Regions from separate parts of the Rhodococcus baikonurensis genome, predicted to be linked through region 1. Evidence: riboswitches for the same ligand, from Rfam matches in the RefSeq annotation. Region 1 holds a riboswitch; each other region holds the start of a gene.

Region 1 (5,201 bases):
TCAGGTCCTGCACACTCGATCCGGCGCCGATAGCCTGCGAGAGCTCGATGGTCGGAATGGAGAGTCCACGGTCGAGGATCAATTCCTGTGCGGTGGATACCAGTTCACCGCGTTGGCCGTTGTCCGTGGCTGCAAGCTGGTCTGTGAGTACCTTGTCGAGCTCCGGATCTGCTCCGCGGCGGTTCAGGTTGCGACCCTCGGTGCTGAACGATGCCCGCAGGATGTCGGCATCCGCGCGAGTGCTGTTGTAGTACAGCGAATCGTAATCACCCGACACCCCCTTCTCGGTCCATTCACCGTTCGAGACCAGGTTGAGCTGCAAGTCGACGCCGACCTTCTTGAGCTGCTGCTGTACGAGCTCGAGGATTGCCTGGTTACCCGAGAACACCGGACTGAAGGTGACGCTGAAAGTGAGCTTCTGCCCGTCCTTCTCGCGGATACCGTCGCTGCCGGTCTTCCAACCGGTCGCGTCGAGGAGCTTCGCCGACTTGTCGGCGTCGTACGTCACGACACTGGATTCGTCGCTGTAGAGCGGAGTGGTGTGAGCCAACGGGCTCGTGGCCGGGAAGAACGACGGATCCAGAACGGTATCGACGAGTTCTTGGCGGTTGATCGCGGGGATGATGGCCTGGCGAACAGCCTGATCGGCGAGAACGCCGCGACTGACGTTGGGCTGGAAGAAGAAGCTCACACCCGGGTTCGGCCTTGTGAGGATTCGTCCACCGGCGCCCTCGATCTGCGGCGCATCCTGTGGAAGCGCATCGCTGACCGCATCGAGCTGGCCGGAGGCCACGCTGCCTGCCCGCACACCGGATTCGGGGACCACCGTGAAGTCGACGCCGTCGAGGTAGGCCTCGCCCTGATGCGCGACCGCGTCCGACGCCCAGTTGTATCCCGCACGCTTGGCGATCTTGACGCTCTTGTCCTGCTGCCAGTCGGTGTAGACGAACGGGCCGGACGCGATCACCGCTGCACCGGGGCAACGCTGCTCGGAAGCCAGCGCGGTGGTGGAATCTGCGAGGATCCCGAGCTGCGGCGTCGAAGTTGCTTGCAGGAACTGAACATTGGGTCCGGAGAAATTGATCTTCGCCGTGTGGGCATCTACGACGTCGGTACCGGTGTACGCGGACAGGTAACTCTTCGCCAACGACGCGTTCGGTCCGAGATTCTTGACCGAGTCGAAGGTCTTCTTCACCGAATCCGCCGTCACCGGGGTGCCGTCGCTGAAGGTGGCGTCGTCGCGAAGAACGAACGTGAAGCTCGCGGCGTCGGGGCTGATCTCCCAACTCTTGGCGAGCCACGGGGTGATCTCTCCGGTGTCGGGATTTTGATCGGTCAGCGAATCCACCACGGTCCGAGTGACATACACGGTCTGGTTACTGCCGGCCTGGGCCGGATCGGCGCAGGTCGGCGCCTGTGACAGTCCGTAGCGAAGGGTTCCGCCGGACTGCGCGGGACCCGCGTCGGCCGCGCTGTCACTTCCGTTGCTGCTGCAACCGGCGAGGACGGTGCCGAGAACCGTGACAGCACCGATACCGGCGATGACGGTCGCGCGTTTACGGGCACCGAATGAGGGCGAAGACACCAAGAACTCCTAAAGAGGCATGCCGAAGAGCGCACCCGCCGCCTGAGACGAAAAAGGCGATCGAGCACGAATCACTTGTGAGAGAGAAGAAAACAGACTTGTCGACGACTCGCCTGAGTGTGAATGACTGACCGAGGTCAGTTGGTACAGAAAGATCCCGCGGTGCGGCACAGGTCTACGTGACGACGCGACCAGGCGGTATCGAAACCGCCTTCGACTGCCTTCATTTCGTGTTCCTCCATCGGTCCTGGCGGTAGCACCCGCACCCGATCACTCGGGGGGTTGCTGCGACTTCAATGAGCCAGGTCTCTCGGTCGCTCTGGATGGTCGTTCGCAAGTGTACGAGGTCAAACCCGGGTGTTGTCAACCCGGTCGGTAGGAATTGCTGCTCGAGTCACATTTTCGAGCACCCGAAGCTGCTTCTCGAACGGGTGGACGCCCACTTCTTCGGGCGAGAGCGAAGCGTCGTAAAGCGGTGTGTATCCACTGGACAGATACAGCGCGACGGCCTCCGGTTGCCGAGGACCCGTCGTGAGGAACACCCGGCCGTATCCGCGAAGCTCGATCTCTCGTTCCAACTCACGAACGACGGCCTTGCCTAGGCCACGCTTCCGATAGTCGACCGACGTCCAGATTCTCTTCAGTTCCGCAGTGGTGGAATCGAATTGACGAAACGCACCGCCGGCGATCGGCCGGCCGTCGTGGGTGAGCACCAACAGCGCTCCCTGTGGGTATGCAAATTCTTCTGCCGGATACGTCGTGAGATCCTCGAGCATCGCTTCGCGAGTCCCGCCGTAACGCGAACTGTATTCGAGGGCCAACTCCGCGATCAGTGGAGCTGCCAAGGGGTCGTCCTGCGAGACCGAGTAGACCTCTACCGCGCCGATACCCGCGAGCTGCCGAGTCCCGAGCTCCAGTGCCACAACACTTTCCTCCATGAATCTGGTCAACGCTCCCCCAGCCGAAAAACTTCCGGAGCGAGAGTGGTTCCGTCGACAAGGTCCGATACGAGTTCACCCAAGGCCGGACCGAATTTGAATCCATGCCCCGAGAATCCCGCTGCCACCGTGACGGCGCCGACTCGGTCGACGACGAAGTTACTGTCAGGTGTGCTCGTGTACAGGCACGTGATCGATTCCACCCGGGTGGAATCGACGCCGGGCAACCACGACTCGGCGTACTCCACCAATCGTTGCTCTCCGGCTGAGTCAGGGGTGTAGTCGCGGGTCTGCGGAGTCACCACCGGCCCGGTCGCGTGTTCACCGATCTTGATGCCGTCCTCGGAACCGAGTCCGTAGATCCCCGCAGTCTCCAACTGCGCACCGGTGTGGTGAACGAAACTCGGCCACTCGACTCCGGGATCGAGCGGTGCGAAGTGCGCCGGTTGTTCCTGTGTCGTGCGTAGCGTCGGCAGCACGATCTCGGAACCGAGACCGCTGTCTGCGATCAGGTCCTCAGTCCACGCACCAGCGGCGATCACGACCTGACGAGCTGCGAGTGTTCCGCCGTCCGTCACCACGTCCACGCCGTACGACGCACGTGCAAGCGCCAACACCCGAACGTCGTGACGGACCTCGGCACCGGCGAACACCGCTCCCGCTTTCAGCGCGGTCACGGCTCGGTCCGCGTGCAACCGGCCCGCATCGGGGTGATGGAGCACGGTGGTGTCGAATCGCAGCCCCGGCCAGCGGGCGGACGCCTCGGCAGGAGTGAGAATCTCGCCCTTGATACCCGCCTCGAGAAGTATCTGCGCCTTGGACTGCACTGCCTGCGGCAGACCGTGATCGACGGCACCGGTCAGTTCCAGGAACCCGATGTCCGTGGTGGCCTCCAACTCCCGCCACAACGGCAGAGCGTCGGCCGCCAACCCTGTGTACAGGTGATTGTCGTACGCCTGACGGTAGATGCGCGACGTACCGTGCGACGCACCGTGCTTGTGCCCCGGCCCGAACTGTTCCAACTGAACGACGCTACGTCCGCGCGCCGCGAGCCGCCATGCGGCGGAGGACCCGACGAGTCCTCCGCCGATGACGATCACATCGAGAATCTCACTCATGGACGAGAGCTCACTTGGTCTTCGGAAGACCGGGCGGGTTGATCAGGGACGTGTCGACGGCTTCATTCGTGATGTTCCAGCGCTCGAGGATCTGCTGGTACGTGCCGTTCTCGATCGTGTGGTTGATCGCGTCGTTGATTGCCTTGATCAGGCCGTTGTCCTTCTTCACCAGCACGGCGATCTGCCCCTGCAGAGTGTCGCCTGCACCGGAGAACTCACCGACAACTTCGGTTTCACCCGACTGCTTGGCGTGGAACTGCGACGACGGGTTCGGTCCGAAGTAGGCGTCGATCCGGCCGGACTGCAGGGGCAGGTAGTAGTCGGTGGTGTTCTGGTAGTAGGAGATGTCGGTGGGCGCCAGGCCGGCCGCGACGTTTTGCTCACTCCACTTGACCAGCAGCGCTTCCTGATTGGTGCCGGAACCTACCGCGATCTTCTTGCCTGCGACATCCTTGGGTTCCTTGATGGAGATCCCGGAGCCCTTCTTGGCTTCGAAAGCGAGGGTGTCGAGTCGGTAGGTGGCGAAGTCGTACTTCTCCTTACGCTCTTCTGTGACAGTCACATTGGAGAGGAAGGCGTCGGCCTCGCCGGAGTCGATGCGGACGAAGTTCTGTGCCCAGTCTGCGGTCTGCAGGTCGACCTTCAAGCCGAGAACGTCACCGATCAGGTAGGCGAAATCGGTCTCGGAGCCGATGAGGGTGGTGTCGTCGTCGGCGTAGAAGCGAAGCGGCGGAGCGGCACCGGCACTACCGGTGACTCGCAGTGTGCCGCGGTCGCGGATCGCCTGAGGAACCTCGGCGGCGATGGAATCCACCTTGTCGGTGGTGATGCGATTCTGGTCGGCTGTGAGGTTGTAACCCGCAGCGGCAGTGACCTGTCCACCGTCCGACTCGGCGTCCGCACTGCTGCACGCGGCGCTGAGCAGTCCGACTGTGGCGATAGCCGAAATCAGGAAGGTCGCGCGACGGGATGGGGAGAACATCAATTTTTCCTTTCGGGAATGTGTCTAGGTCGCGTCAGAGGACGCGGGAGAGAAAAGCCTTGGTCCGTTCGTGGACCGGGTTGTCGATCACCTGTGAAGGTGGGCCCTGTTCGACGATGACGCCGCCGTCCATGAAGACCGCGGTGTCCGCCACTTCCCGAGCAAATCCGACCTCGTGCGTGACGATCACCAAGGTGGCGCCGTCACGAGCCAGCTGAGCCAGGACTTCGAGAACCTCGCCCACCAGTTCCGGGTCGAGCGCCGACGTCGGCTCGTCGAAGAGAATGACCGCCGGCCTCAGTGCCAAAGCTCGCGCAATCGCCACGCGCTGTTGCTGACCACCGGAGAGTTGACGGGGATACTCGTCTGCCTTGTCCCCCACCCCCACTCGCTCTAGCAGTGCGCGGGCCTCGCGGTACACCTCGTCACGATCACGCTTCTGGGCCGAGAGCGGCGCCTCCACCACGTTTTCCAGCGCAGTCAGGTGTGGAAACAGGTTGAAGTTCTGGAACACGAATCCGATGTGTGAACGCTGCTTCAGGATCTCGCGGTCACGCAGTTCGTGAAGCCGATTTCCC
Region 2 (5,201 bases), on a different contig from region 1:
GCTGGTGGCCATCGTGCCTGACTTGATCTGCATCGTCGAGGCCGACACTGCCGAACCCATCACCACCGAGGGCTTGCGGTACGGGCAGCGCGTCGCGGTCATCGGGATCGCGACTCCACCCATCATGAGAACACCCGAGGCACTGGCGGTCTTCGGTCCGGCGAGTTTCGGACTCGATCGGCCGTTCCGGCCGGTGGAGACGCTCGAGCAACCCGTGCTGGCAGAATAACGAGCCGTGAGCAGCCTGCACGCGGTCCGGGAGGCCGACCTCGACGCGATCGCAGCGGGGGCGGTGGTCTTGGGCTGCGGCGGGGGCGGCGATCCACGCCTGTTCGTGGAGATGCTTCGTCCACTCATTGCGTCCACTTCGGTAGAGGTCGTCGCGCCGGAGAAGTTGCCCGACGGGGCACTGGTCATGCCGCTGGGAATCGTCGGATCGGCTCTGGCTTTGGAGGAGCAATTGCCATCCGGGCGTGAGTTTTCCGATACTGCAGCAGCTTTGACTCGGTGGACCGGGAAGCGTCCGACCGCAGTGATGACGTTCGAAGGCGGTGGACTCAACGCTCTTTCCGGCATTGCGGCGGCGCTGGCGTTGGGAGTTCCCGTCGTCGACGCGGACCTGCTCGGTCGGGCGATGCCGCGGCTCGATCACTTCTCTCTCGCCGCAGCCGGATTGGAATTGTGCCCGGTCACCCTCGCCCAGCCAGGCGGCCTGATCACCGTTATTGACGGAGTGGATGTGCTGGGCGCCGAGGTAGCAGTGCGCTCTCTGATCGGGCGAACCAGCGGTTGGGGCGCTCTGGCGATCGCGTCGATCGATGCGCGGACCGTGCGGGAGGCCTGTATTCCGGGAACTCTCTCCCGAGCGCACGAACTGGGGCAGCATATCGGTGCCCTCGGCAGTTGGCAGGAGATCGCCGGAAGCGCCGGAGCGCGGGTGCTGGGGACAGGCCGAGTGCGTGCGGTGCGTCGTAGCCGCCCGGGCGCAGACGATCGTCGAGGCAACGTGATTCTCGAACACGATTCTGCGGTGATGCGAGTCGAATTCGAGAGTGAATTCCTGACCGTCGCGTTGGATGGCGAGATGATCGCAACATGCCCGGACATCGTGACGCTGCTCGACGTCCGGACCGGTGCCTTCGTCTCGTGTGAATCCGTGCACCAGGGTCAGGATGTAGCTGTCTTGGTCCTGCCCGGCCCACCGTGGTGGGCGGACGAGGTGGGCAGATTGAAGGTTGTCGGCCCGCGGGCGTTCGGAATCGACCATGACGCGGTGCTGATGGAGGCGCGATGAGCGCGAGTGTTTCGGCGTTGCTGAACAACCCGGTCTTTGTCGGGTTGTATCGACTCGCGGGCGAGGGCGACCCCGTCGTCACGACAGTGGGGGCACTCACCGGCGAATCGGCACAGTCGGCGGAGGCAGTGTCGGGTGCGGCGGGTTCGGGATCGGTTCTGGTGATTCTCGATCGAATCGATGTGGGGGAGTGGAGATTCGATGCGCTCCTTCGACGCACGGCAGCGACCGGGTGCCAGGTAGTCGCTGTTCACAGCACTGCGGCCGGGGATGTGAGTCTCTCGTTGCTCGCGGATCGGCTCGGGCTGGTGGTGCTCGGGGTCTCCGACCCTTGGCAGTTCAGCGTGGATCTTCGTGATCTTCTCTCGAATTCGCGTGCGGTGATGGCTGACGCAGTACTGCGGGCGACACACGCGGGCCAACGAGCCGGCGGAAGCGTCGAGAATCTTCTGTCGGTGTTACTGAACACCTTTCAGCGTTCGTTCATTCTCCTGGACTCGTCCGGACGTCCGCTGACGGGCGCTGAGCTCTTGTCAGAGGCTGATCGAGCAGGCGCGGGTACTTTGTCGGGTCGTGGGGCACCGACCACCGTCGAGTTGGACTCCGGTGGGGTCCTGATCGCGTGCCCGGTGATGTCCGGCGCGGCCAGAGAGCCCTGGCTGGCTGTACTGCTTCCGGTGCGACAGAGCGTCGAAGAGGCCTCTCTCTCAGTGGTTCTCGACGTTGCCTCGTTGGCTGTCGGGCACCGCCTGGCCGTTGCACGCATGGTCGACGAGCGTGAAGCGCGCCGGCGCAGCGCGTTGCTCGGTGAACTGATCGACACGTCCGCAGACGCCACACCCGGACTGCTCCGGCGCGCACTCGACGCGGGTTGGGTGCTGGACGGATGGCACATCGGCATCAAAGTCCTGGCGGTGGGTGAGGTCGACCTGGTCGCCAGGCGCAGTGAAGTTGCAGACGCCCTCGCCGCCGAGGGGATCGACGCCACTGTCGTCGAACAGGCTGACGGCTGGGCGGCGTGGACGACTCTGCCAGGTGAGCCGCGTCCGGAGGCGATCACCAGGATTGCCGAGAGTATTCGTGCAGGTCAAGCCCGATTGGGGCCCACCATGGAGACATGGGTGGGAGTGGGACGCGCGCACGATGGGCCAGCCGGAATCGGAGCGTCTCTGTCGGAGGCGGGGGATGCCTCTCGGCTCGCCGGTTCCCGGTCGCAAACGGGCCGATTCCTGCACGTGGACCGGCTGGGGTTGGCGCAGTTGCTACTGGCGTGGACGCGAACCGACACGTTTCAGCCCGCGGCCGCGGCACTGCTCGCGCCGCTACGAGATGCGAGTGGGGAGTTGCTGGAGACGCTCTCGACGTACCTCGACGAAGAATCGTCTCTGGCTCATACCGCCACTCGAATGGGCTTGCACCGCAACACCGTATCGAGTCGTATCGATCGAATTCAGCGACTTCTCTCGGTGGATCTGGCCGATCCGGAAACCAGGCTTGCGCTCCACCTCGCCTGTCGGACGATCGCGCCGTGACGACGGTCTTCCCAGCTTCGTCTTGACAAGCACGGGAGGTTCCTGCCATCCTCGTTGCCAGGTCACGAGTACCAGTGTTCAGCCCCGGCTTGCTGGTCGGCAACCCTCCTCCGCGGTGGGGTGCTCCGGGTGACGACCCGGCTGCGTTCGAAAACGAATGCGGCAAGCGCGGACTCTTCCGGGGCCATCTCCCGACGAACGAGTCCTTGAACGTGAGGATTGTCTTCGATGACTGCTGTATTGAGTGCCGACACCTGCTGCACCGCTCCGATCGCCAAGGTTTCGGGTGCCGACCTGCAGGTTCCGCTGGTTCAGGGCGGCGAATGCTCCTACGCCAACTTCGACTACGCCGCGAGCGCGCCGGCATTGGCCCAGGTCACCGACCGTATCGCCGAGTTGTTGCCGACGTACGCCAGTGTTCACCGCGGTGCCGGCTACGCGTCCCGGATCTCCACGCTCACCTACGAGAACGCTCGTGAATCCGTTGCCCGTTTCGTGAACTGTGCCGACGATCAGGTCGTCGTCTTCACGCGGAACACCACTGATTCGCTGAACTTGCTGGCCCAGTGCGTCCCCGGCAGCACCGTTGTCCTCGACGTCGAGCATCACGCAAACCTGTTGCCGTGGAACGACGCTCGTATCGTCACCGCTGCAGACACCATCGAAGAGACGATCGAGCGGCTGATCGGTGAACTGTGCACCAAGCCTGCTGCGCTGCTCGCAATCACCGGCGCCTCCAACGTGACCGGCGAGATCCTGCCGATTGCACGCTTGGCCGACATCGCGCACCGTTGCGGCGCACGTATTCTCGTCGACGCTGCTCAGTTGGCTCCCCACCGTCGCATCGACCTGCAGGAATGCGGCGTCGACTACGCGGCGTTCTCGGGCCACAAGCTCTACGCGCCGTTCGGCGCCGGCGTACTGGTCGGACGCCGTGACTGGCTCGACGAAGCTCAGCCGTACCTCGCCGGCGGAGGCGCCGTGCGTGAGGTGACCGTCGAGTCCACCGAATGGGCTTGCGCGCCTGCACGTCATGAGGCCGGTTCCCCCAACGTGCTCGGTGCGGCAGCAATCGCGACCGCATGCGAAACCCTGCACGCCCTGGACTTCGACGTCATCGCCGAGCATGAGAAGGCACTCACCGCACAGCTCACCTACGGATTATCCGCCATCGAGGGAGTCTCGTTGGTGCGACTGTGGAACGACGCACCGGACGCCGTCGGAATCGTCACCTTCACCGTCGACGGATTCGAAGCCGGCGAGATCGCCGCATTCCTGTCCGCAGAACACGGCATCGGAGTTCGCGACGGTCGCTTCTGCGCACACCCGGTTCTCGCGCGCCTCGGTCTCTCCGGCGGCGCCGTCCGCGCCAGCCTCGGGCTCGGTAGCAGTTCGGACGACGTGACGCGCTTGGTCGACGCCGTGAACATCCTGGTTTCGAATCAGCGTGATTGGAAGTACGCGAAGACGGCCGGAGCGTGGAACCCCGTGCCCGAGACCCGCCCCTTCCTCGGAGCTGCCGACGACAACGCCGGCGCAGCCGAGTGCGTCTGAGCTGAGCTCGGTCCCCGAAAACTCGAATGGACAACTAGCATGGCAGCCATGGCACCAGCGGATTTTCCCGCCACCCCTTCGAGAGTGAGCATCACTCTCGGTCAGTGGTGCCGTCGTCATGTCGATCTGTGCCGTACCTCGTCAGGAATGTGTTCGAGCTGACGATTCGTCTCGCTCATCCCACACTTTTCTGATTTTCGGAGGTCGCACATGTCTTCACTCGCTTCGCATTCTCTGCACGTGGCGGTCGAGTTGACCGGATCCGGTCACCATCCGGCCGCTGAGGGCGCACCAGGAAACCTGCCGATCATCGGCGGCGACTACTGGGTTGACCTCACCGAGAGCGACAGGGCTCTCGATTTGGCTTCATTCCCTACCAATGTGGTTCGGATTCGCGCTGCGGATCTGCGTGAGGCGCAGCTCGAACGCGCACGGATCCGTGCTGTTGTCGCCGAAGAAGGCCGCGATCCCGACAGCGTCGCAGTGTTGGTCGATCTCGAGATTCTGATCGCACCGGAAGCTCGCTCCGCCCGAAAAGAGCTTGCACAGTTGGACAGTGCGTTGACTGCTCCGCGGGTCCCGGTTTCGCTTCACTACGTCGGAACACCCTCCGGGCTCGGCAGTTTGATCGCCGATATCCGAGCTGCCGAGGTCGCCGACGGCGTTACGCTGCTCCCCCTCGCCTTGCCCCGCACACTCGAACATCTGGTGGACAGCACCATTCCGTGGCTCCAGGATCGCGGACTTGTCACACCGTCCACCGCAGTCGACGAAGTGCTCGGTCGTTTCGGACTGCCGCCCCGTCAGCGCACGCTCGCGTC
Region 3 (5,201 bases), on a different contig from region 1:
CCCGCAGCTTCGGACGGAGCCCGACGCGTGAGCGGCGGCCGCAGACCCAGGTGCTCTCGCAGCGTCGACGTGGAGTACTCGGTGCGATACGCCCCACGCTCCTGCAACTCCGGGATCAACCAGTCGACGATCTCGTCCAACCCGGTCGGCACCAGGTACGGCGAAATGTTGAAGCCGTCCGACGCTCCGTTGCGCACCCAATGCACCAACTGGTCGGCCACCTGGCCGGGAGTGCCCGCAAAACCCGAACGCTGCGAGGTCTCGATGGCGACCTGACGCAGGGACAGGTTCTTTGCCTCCGCGAGCGCCCGCCATTCACGCGCGATCGCAATGGGGTCGTTGCCGTCCCGCGCTGAACCGCGTGTCTCGGAAACGGGGCGGGCAACCGGATCTTCTTCGGGCAGTGGACCGTCCGGGTCTCGATCGGACAGATCCTTCCCCCACACCAGTCCGACCAGAGACAGGGCAGTCTGACCGGTGAACTGGCCTTCGAGGACCCACCGCGCTTTCTCCTCGACCTCGGACTCGTTCTCCGCCAACACGATCTGTGTGCTGGGCAAGATCTTGACGTCGTCCTCCGGTCGTCCGGCTCTGCGCAACCGAGCCCGAATGTCCTCCGCGAAGTCGAGAGCGCCGTCGAAATGCGTCCCGTGTCGGGAGAATATGACATCTGCATGTGTCGCCGCGAAATCGCGTCCACTCGGCGAATCGCCCGCTTGGAAGATGACCGGATGCCCCTGGCGGCTTCGGGGAAGGGTCGGCGTCACGGAGATGTCGAACTGCGAAGTCTGCTTGCGTACGTCGCCGACGGCTCCCGGACTCGACCAGTGCTCGGACGTGCGAGAGTCCGAGATCGCGTCGTCGGCCCACGAATCCCACAGTGCCCGCGCGGTTTCGATGAACTGCCCGGCACGCTCGTAGCGTAGGGCGTGATCGAGGAAGCCACCACGACGGAAGTTCTCTCCAGTCCACGCGTTGTCGGTGGTCACCGCGTTCCAGCCAGCCCGTCCACCGGAAAGCAGATCGAGGCCGGAGAGTCGACGCGCGAGGTCGGCCGGTTCGTTGTACGTGGTGTTCTGCGTCGCGACCAACCCGATCTTGTCGGTGATACCGGCGAGTGCGGCCAACTGCGCGATGGCGTCGGGGCGGCCGGCGATATCGAGGTCGAGAATCTTGCCGTTCTGTTCGCGGAGGCGAAGGCCCTCACCGAGGAAGAAGGCGTCGAACAGGCCTCGCTCGGCGGTGAGTACCAACCGCCGAAACGTCTCGAAGTCGATCTGGGAACCACTGGCGGAATCGGACCAGATGGTGGTGTGGTTGACCCCTTGGAAGAAGACGCCGAAGTGAACGTGAGCGTCGGGTCGAGGTACGGCGGAGCGTGATGCAGTCATGGCCGAAATATCCTTAGCGCGAAGTCAAGTCAGGAGGAGTGGGCAAATCGATTTGCGGGCCGCTGCAGACCGAGGTTGCCCCTCAGGGTCGATCCCGGAACCGGGCGTCGCGTCAGCCCGGCCTTGGACAGCGCCGGAAGAACGAATTTGGCCAGCACCGGAAGGTCCTCGTCGATCACGAGAGCGTGGACATGAACCCCGTCGAGGTGCCCAGCCAACTCCCTCAGAACTACGGCCGCCTCCCCTGGATCTGCAGCGAGGAGCAGTCGTCCACTGTCGACGGCTTTCCCGTGCGAGTTCAGCTCGATCAACCGCTGCGCCGCAGACAGATTGGGCGTATCGAATGCCACATCGACCTCGACGACCACCAATGACGCGCCCTCATCGCGCGCCTTGGCGGCCGACTGTGTAACAGCCTCCACCGAATCACCGGAAACGAGAACGACATCCGCCTGGCGTGGATCGATTTCTCCGTAGCGTCCGAACACCACCAACTGACCTTGCGGCGGTCGCGGAACGATTGCGGGCCCCTTCACCGAGAACGTGTCACCCTCGAAATTGACGTAATGCAGACGATCGCGCTCGAGGAACCGTCCGCTGAGATAGTCACGGACGACGGCGTCGTCCTCCCACGAATCCCAGAGATCGGTCACGACCGTGACCGAATCCCGCTGCTCCTGCTGACGCGCCGACTCCGTTGTCACCGGAGCTCTCCCCCACGCCTTCGCCGCAGCTTCGTCTTCGACCGGAACAGCCAGCCAGCCACCGCGCCCACGGGAGGAGTAGTCGAGCGTCGCCAATTGCGAAGACGTGTGGAATGGTTCGGCGTACGTGGTCCCGACGACGGGGACCAACCCGATCGTGCTGGTCGTCGCCGCCACGTACGACGCCCGCGAGACGGCGTCGATCCGGCCGACGACGTCGCCACTCGGCGGAAGGATGGAATCGTCGAACGTCGCGAAGGTGAAGCCCGCATTCTCGGCAGCCGCGACGCGATCGCGCACGGTCTTACCCGTGAGCAGCTGATCCGGGCGGTGCGAACTTCGGCGCCAGGCGGCGGGGTGAGTGCCCTCGCCGTCCAGTTCGATACCCACGGCAAATACAGTCATGTGTCCTCCATCGGTCCTGGCGGTAGCACCCACACTGCGGTTAGGTAGCGGGTTGCTGCGGCATCATCGAGCCAGGTCTCTCAGCCACTCTGGATGGTGGATGCAATCTATGCGGGCCACACTGGACAAGTCAAATCACGCTTGACGAATCCTATTGACCTACAACCTATTTCAATTGAATCACACTGATCGAAAGGGTTGCATCGTTGATGCTGGACGTCGAAAGAGAACGAGCCCCGCCCGACTCGCGTCGGACGGGGCTCGCCTGGAGGGCAGCAGTTGATCTACTTCGCGCCCAGCCAGGCCTGGTCGAACAGCATGATTCCGGTAGCTGTGGGAACGACACCGTGAACGTTCTTCTGCCAGGCCCAGAACGATGTCAGTCCGCCGATCGGTGCGGACGGAACCGTCTCGTTCCACAGTGTCTGGATCTTGCCGATGACCGCCAGGGTCGACGAGTTGTCCTTGGCCTGTTGAAGATCTGCGATCAGCTGGTCCATCGCGGGGTTCGCGTATCCAGCAGTGTTCGCCATCGAGGTGCTGTTGGTCGTGGAGAACAATCCGAGATCGAGAATCGACTCGTACATTCCGATGCCCGCGTGCGCGAGGTCGAAATCGTGCTTGACGTAGACGTTCTGCACGATGTCGCCGGCATTGTTGGCCAAGATCAAGTTCACATCGAACCCGACGGCCTGCAACAGTGACTGCACGGCGAGACCGATCGCATGATCCTTGGGCTCACTCAGGACGGTGTAGTCGAGAGTGCCGTCGTACCCGTCGGCCTTTGCCTGATTCAGTAGTTCCTTCGCCTTCTCGGGGTCGTAGGCGATACCTGGTGTGTCAACATGCCATTGGGACGTCGGACCGAACAACTCCGAGCCCGGCAGTCCCTCACCATTTTCCACGCGCTGATCGATCAACGTGGTGTCGAGCGCGTAGCCGATAGCCTGGCGGACGCGAACATCCGAGCCCGGTCGGCCTTCACGGTTGTTGACGATCTCGGCACTACCGGCATTGAGCACGTCGATGTAGCCGGGGTAACCAGCGGACTTGGCGGAATTGATCGCCGACGTGAGGCCACGAATGTACGCGACATCGAGCTGACCGCTGTTCAACGATTCGAGATTGGCCTGCGGACCGTTGAGGGCGACCATTCGCAACTTGTCCAGCTTCGGAGCCCCGCCGTAGTAGGACGGGTTGGCCTTGAAAACTCGCTCGACGCTCGGAGTGAAGAGATCTTCGGTGAAGGGCCCGGCTCCGACAGCGGTGAACTTGTCGCCTTGCTGCGAACTCGGGGCGACGATCATCCCGTGACCGAGAGCGAGCATCGACGGGAAGCGCATCCACGGCGTCTTCAGCTTGAACACGACCGTCGTCGGATCGCTTGCCTGCGCCGATTCCACTGAAGCCAGCCAGAGCTCGGCGCCGTTGCCCTTGCCTGCGTTGTACCGATCGATACTCGCGATCACCGCGTTGGCGTCCAGGGTGGTGCCGTCGCTGAACTTCACACCGTCGCGAAGTTTCAGAGTCCAGGTGGCTCCGTCGTCAGCGGTCGCGAGCGATTCGGCAAGCTTGGGCTCGAATTCTCCGCTGGCAGTGTCGTAGCTCATCAAGACGTCGTAGACAGCTGCGAACGCCTCTCCACCGGAACCGCCGCGGGCGGCAGTCTTGGTCGGGTCGAGTGAGGGAACGAGTACCTGCACGCCGTACGTCATGGTCCCGCCGGCGACTGCACTCCCCGGATCTGGTTGCTCGTTGACCATGCCGGTCACGACGTCACCCGACGCAGTCGGTGTGTCGGTTCCGCTGTCGTCGTTGCTACTCGCGCAGCCCACCAACAAGACGCCGGCACCGAGCACCGCGACGGCGGCACGGCTCACTTTCCCGATACGCCAAGATCTCGAGTGCGACACAGGTATTCCACCTCACTTCCAGTAGACGCGACCAGGGATCGGCCGCAACCGGCTAATAGTGAAGTTCACGGCGGAGTGACGCACAGCACGTTCCCGGTGACCGGAAACATTCACGAAGGGATGGGCGCGTACTTGCCCAGATGGTCGCGCCGAAATGAAGATGGCGATTGGCATCGGAACACGAAAAAGCTCCAACCTCATGTTCGAAGAACATCGACGTTGGAGCTTGTTCAGAAGAATTGTTGTGGCCAGGGCCGGGATCGAACCGGCGACCTTCCGCTTTTCAGGCGGACGCTCGTACCAACTGAGCTACCTGGCCGGACGGCACCCGAACCGAATGCCTATCGCATTGCGTTGTTCTCAATCAAGAGACTGAGAACAACGCTTTGCGACCCTGACGGGACTCGAACCCGCGACCTCCGCCGTGACAGGGCGGCGCGCTAACCAACTGCGCCACAGGGCCTTGCTTTTTCCTTGCTGTGAAACCGTACTACATCTTCGAGCCGCTCCCAAACCACTGTCCTGGCCTGGCATTTGTGCATCTCAAAGCGTGTCGTGCGGGTCAAACCATACTGCATCGTTTCGCTTTCGCAAAACGTACCCCCTACGGGATTCGAACCCGCGCTACCGCCTTGAAAGGGCGGCGTCCTAGGCCGCTAGACGAAGGGGGCCCGCCGGATCTCTCCGAACTAGTACCCCAACGGCGTTCCGTTGGGAGCTTGGATAGCTTATGGCACGGCATTCGGAAATCACAAATCGCCTGGTCATGGCCGAAAAAGTGGACTATT

The links. Region 1 has a riboswitch for S-adenosylmethionine ahead of ABWI03_RS08895 (putative leader peptide). Riboswitches for the same ligand answer to the same signal wherever they lie in the genome.
Region 2: another riboswitch for S-adenosylmethionine. It lies ahead of ABWI03_RS26150 (aminotransferase class V-fold PLP-dependent enzyme); the one in region 1 lies ahead of ABWI03_RS08895 (putative leader peptide).
Region 3: another riboswitch for S-adenosylmethionine. It lies ahead of ABWI03_RS00195 (LLM class flavin-dependent oxidoreductase); the one in region 1 lies ahead of ABWI03_RS08895 (putative leader peptide).

Annotation. Positions count from the first base shown of each region.
Region 1 covers NZ_JBEUOQ010000003.1:266,397-271,597, reverse strand. Annotated here, with positions in the region: gene ABWI03_RS08900 (ABC transporter substrate-binding protein) at 1-1,585, opposite strand, end outside; gene ABWI03_RS08895 (putative leader peptide) at 1,723-1,812, opposite strand; SAM riboswitch class I at 1,821-1,915, opposite strand; gene ABWI03_RS08890 (GNAT family N-acetyltransferase) at 1,933-2,523, opposite strand; gene ABWI03_RS08885 (FAD-dependent oxidoreductase) at 2,532-3,641, opposite strand; gene ABWI03_RS08880 (ABC transporter substrate-binding protein) at 3,652-4,623, opposite strand; gene ABWI03_RS08875 (amino acid ABC transporter ATP-binding protein) at 4,658-5,201, opposite strand, start outside.
Region 2 covers NZ_JBEUOQ010000014.1:25,375-30,575, forward strand. Annotated here, with positions in the region: gene ABWI03_RS26135 (S-methyl thiohydantoin desulfurase family protein) at 1-229, shown strand, start outside; gene ABWI03_RS26140 (DUF917 domain-containing protein) at 236-1,294, shown strand; gene ABWI03_RS26145 (PucR family transcriptional regulator) at 1,291-2,826, shown strand; SAM riboswitch class IV at 2,887-3,001, shown strand; gene ABWI03_RS26150 (aminotransferase class V-fold PLP-dependent enzyme) at 3,055-4,380, shown strand; gene ABWI03_RS26155 (LLM class oxidoreductase) at 4,591-5,201, shown strand, end outside; gene ABWI03_RS26160 (PaaX family transcriptional regulator C-terminal domain-containing protein) at 5,184-5,201, opposite strand, start outside.
Region 3 covers NZ_JBEUOQ010000001.1:41,460-46,660, forward strand. Annotated here, with positions in the region: gene ABWI03_RS00190 (NtaA/DmoA family FMN-dependent monooxygenase) at 1-1,391, opposite strand, end outside; gene ABWI03_RS00195 (LLM class flavin-dependent oxidoreductase) at 1,421-2,500, opposite strand; SAM riboswitch class I at 2,505-2,600, opposite strand; gene ABWI03_RS00200 (ABC transporter substrate-binding protein) at 2,785-4,380, opposite strand; tRNA gene ABWI03_RS00205 (tRNA-Phe) at 4,659-4,732, opposite strand; tRNA gene ABWI03_RS00210 (tRNA-Asp) at 4,803-4,876, opposite strand; tRNA gene ABWI03_RS00215 (tRNA-Glu) at 5,012-5,084, opposite strand; gene ABWI03_RS00220 (TetR family transcriptional regulator) at 5,197-5,201, opposite strand, start outside.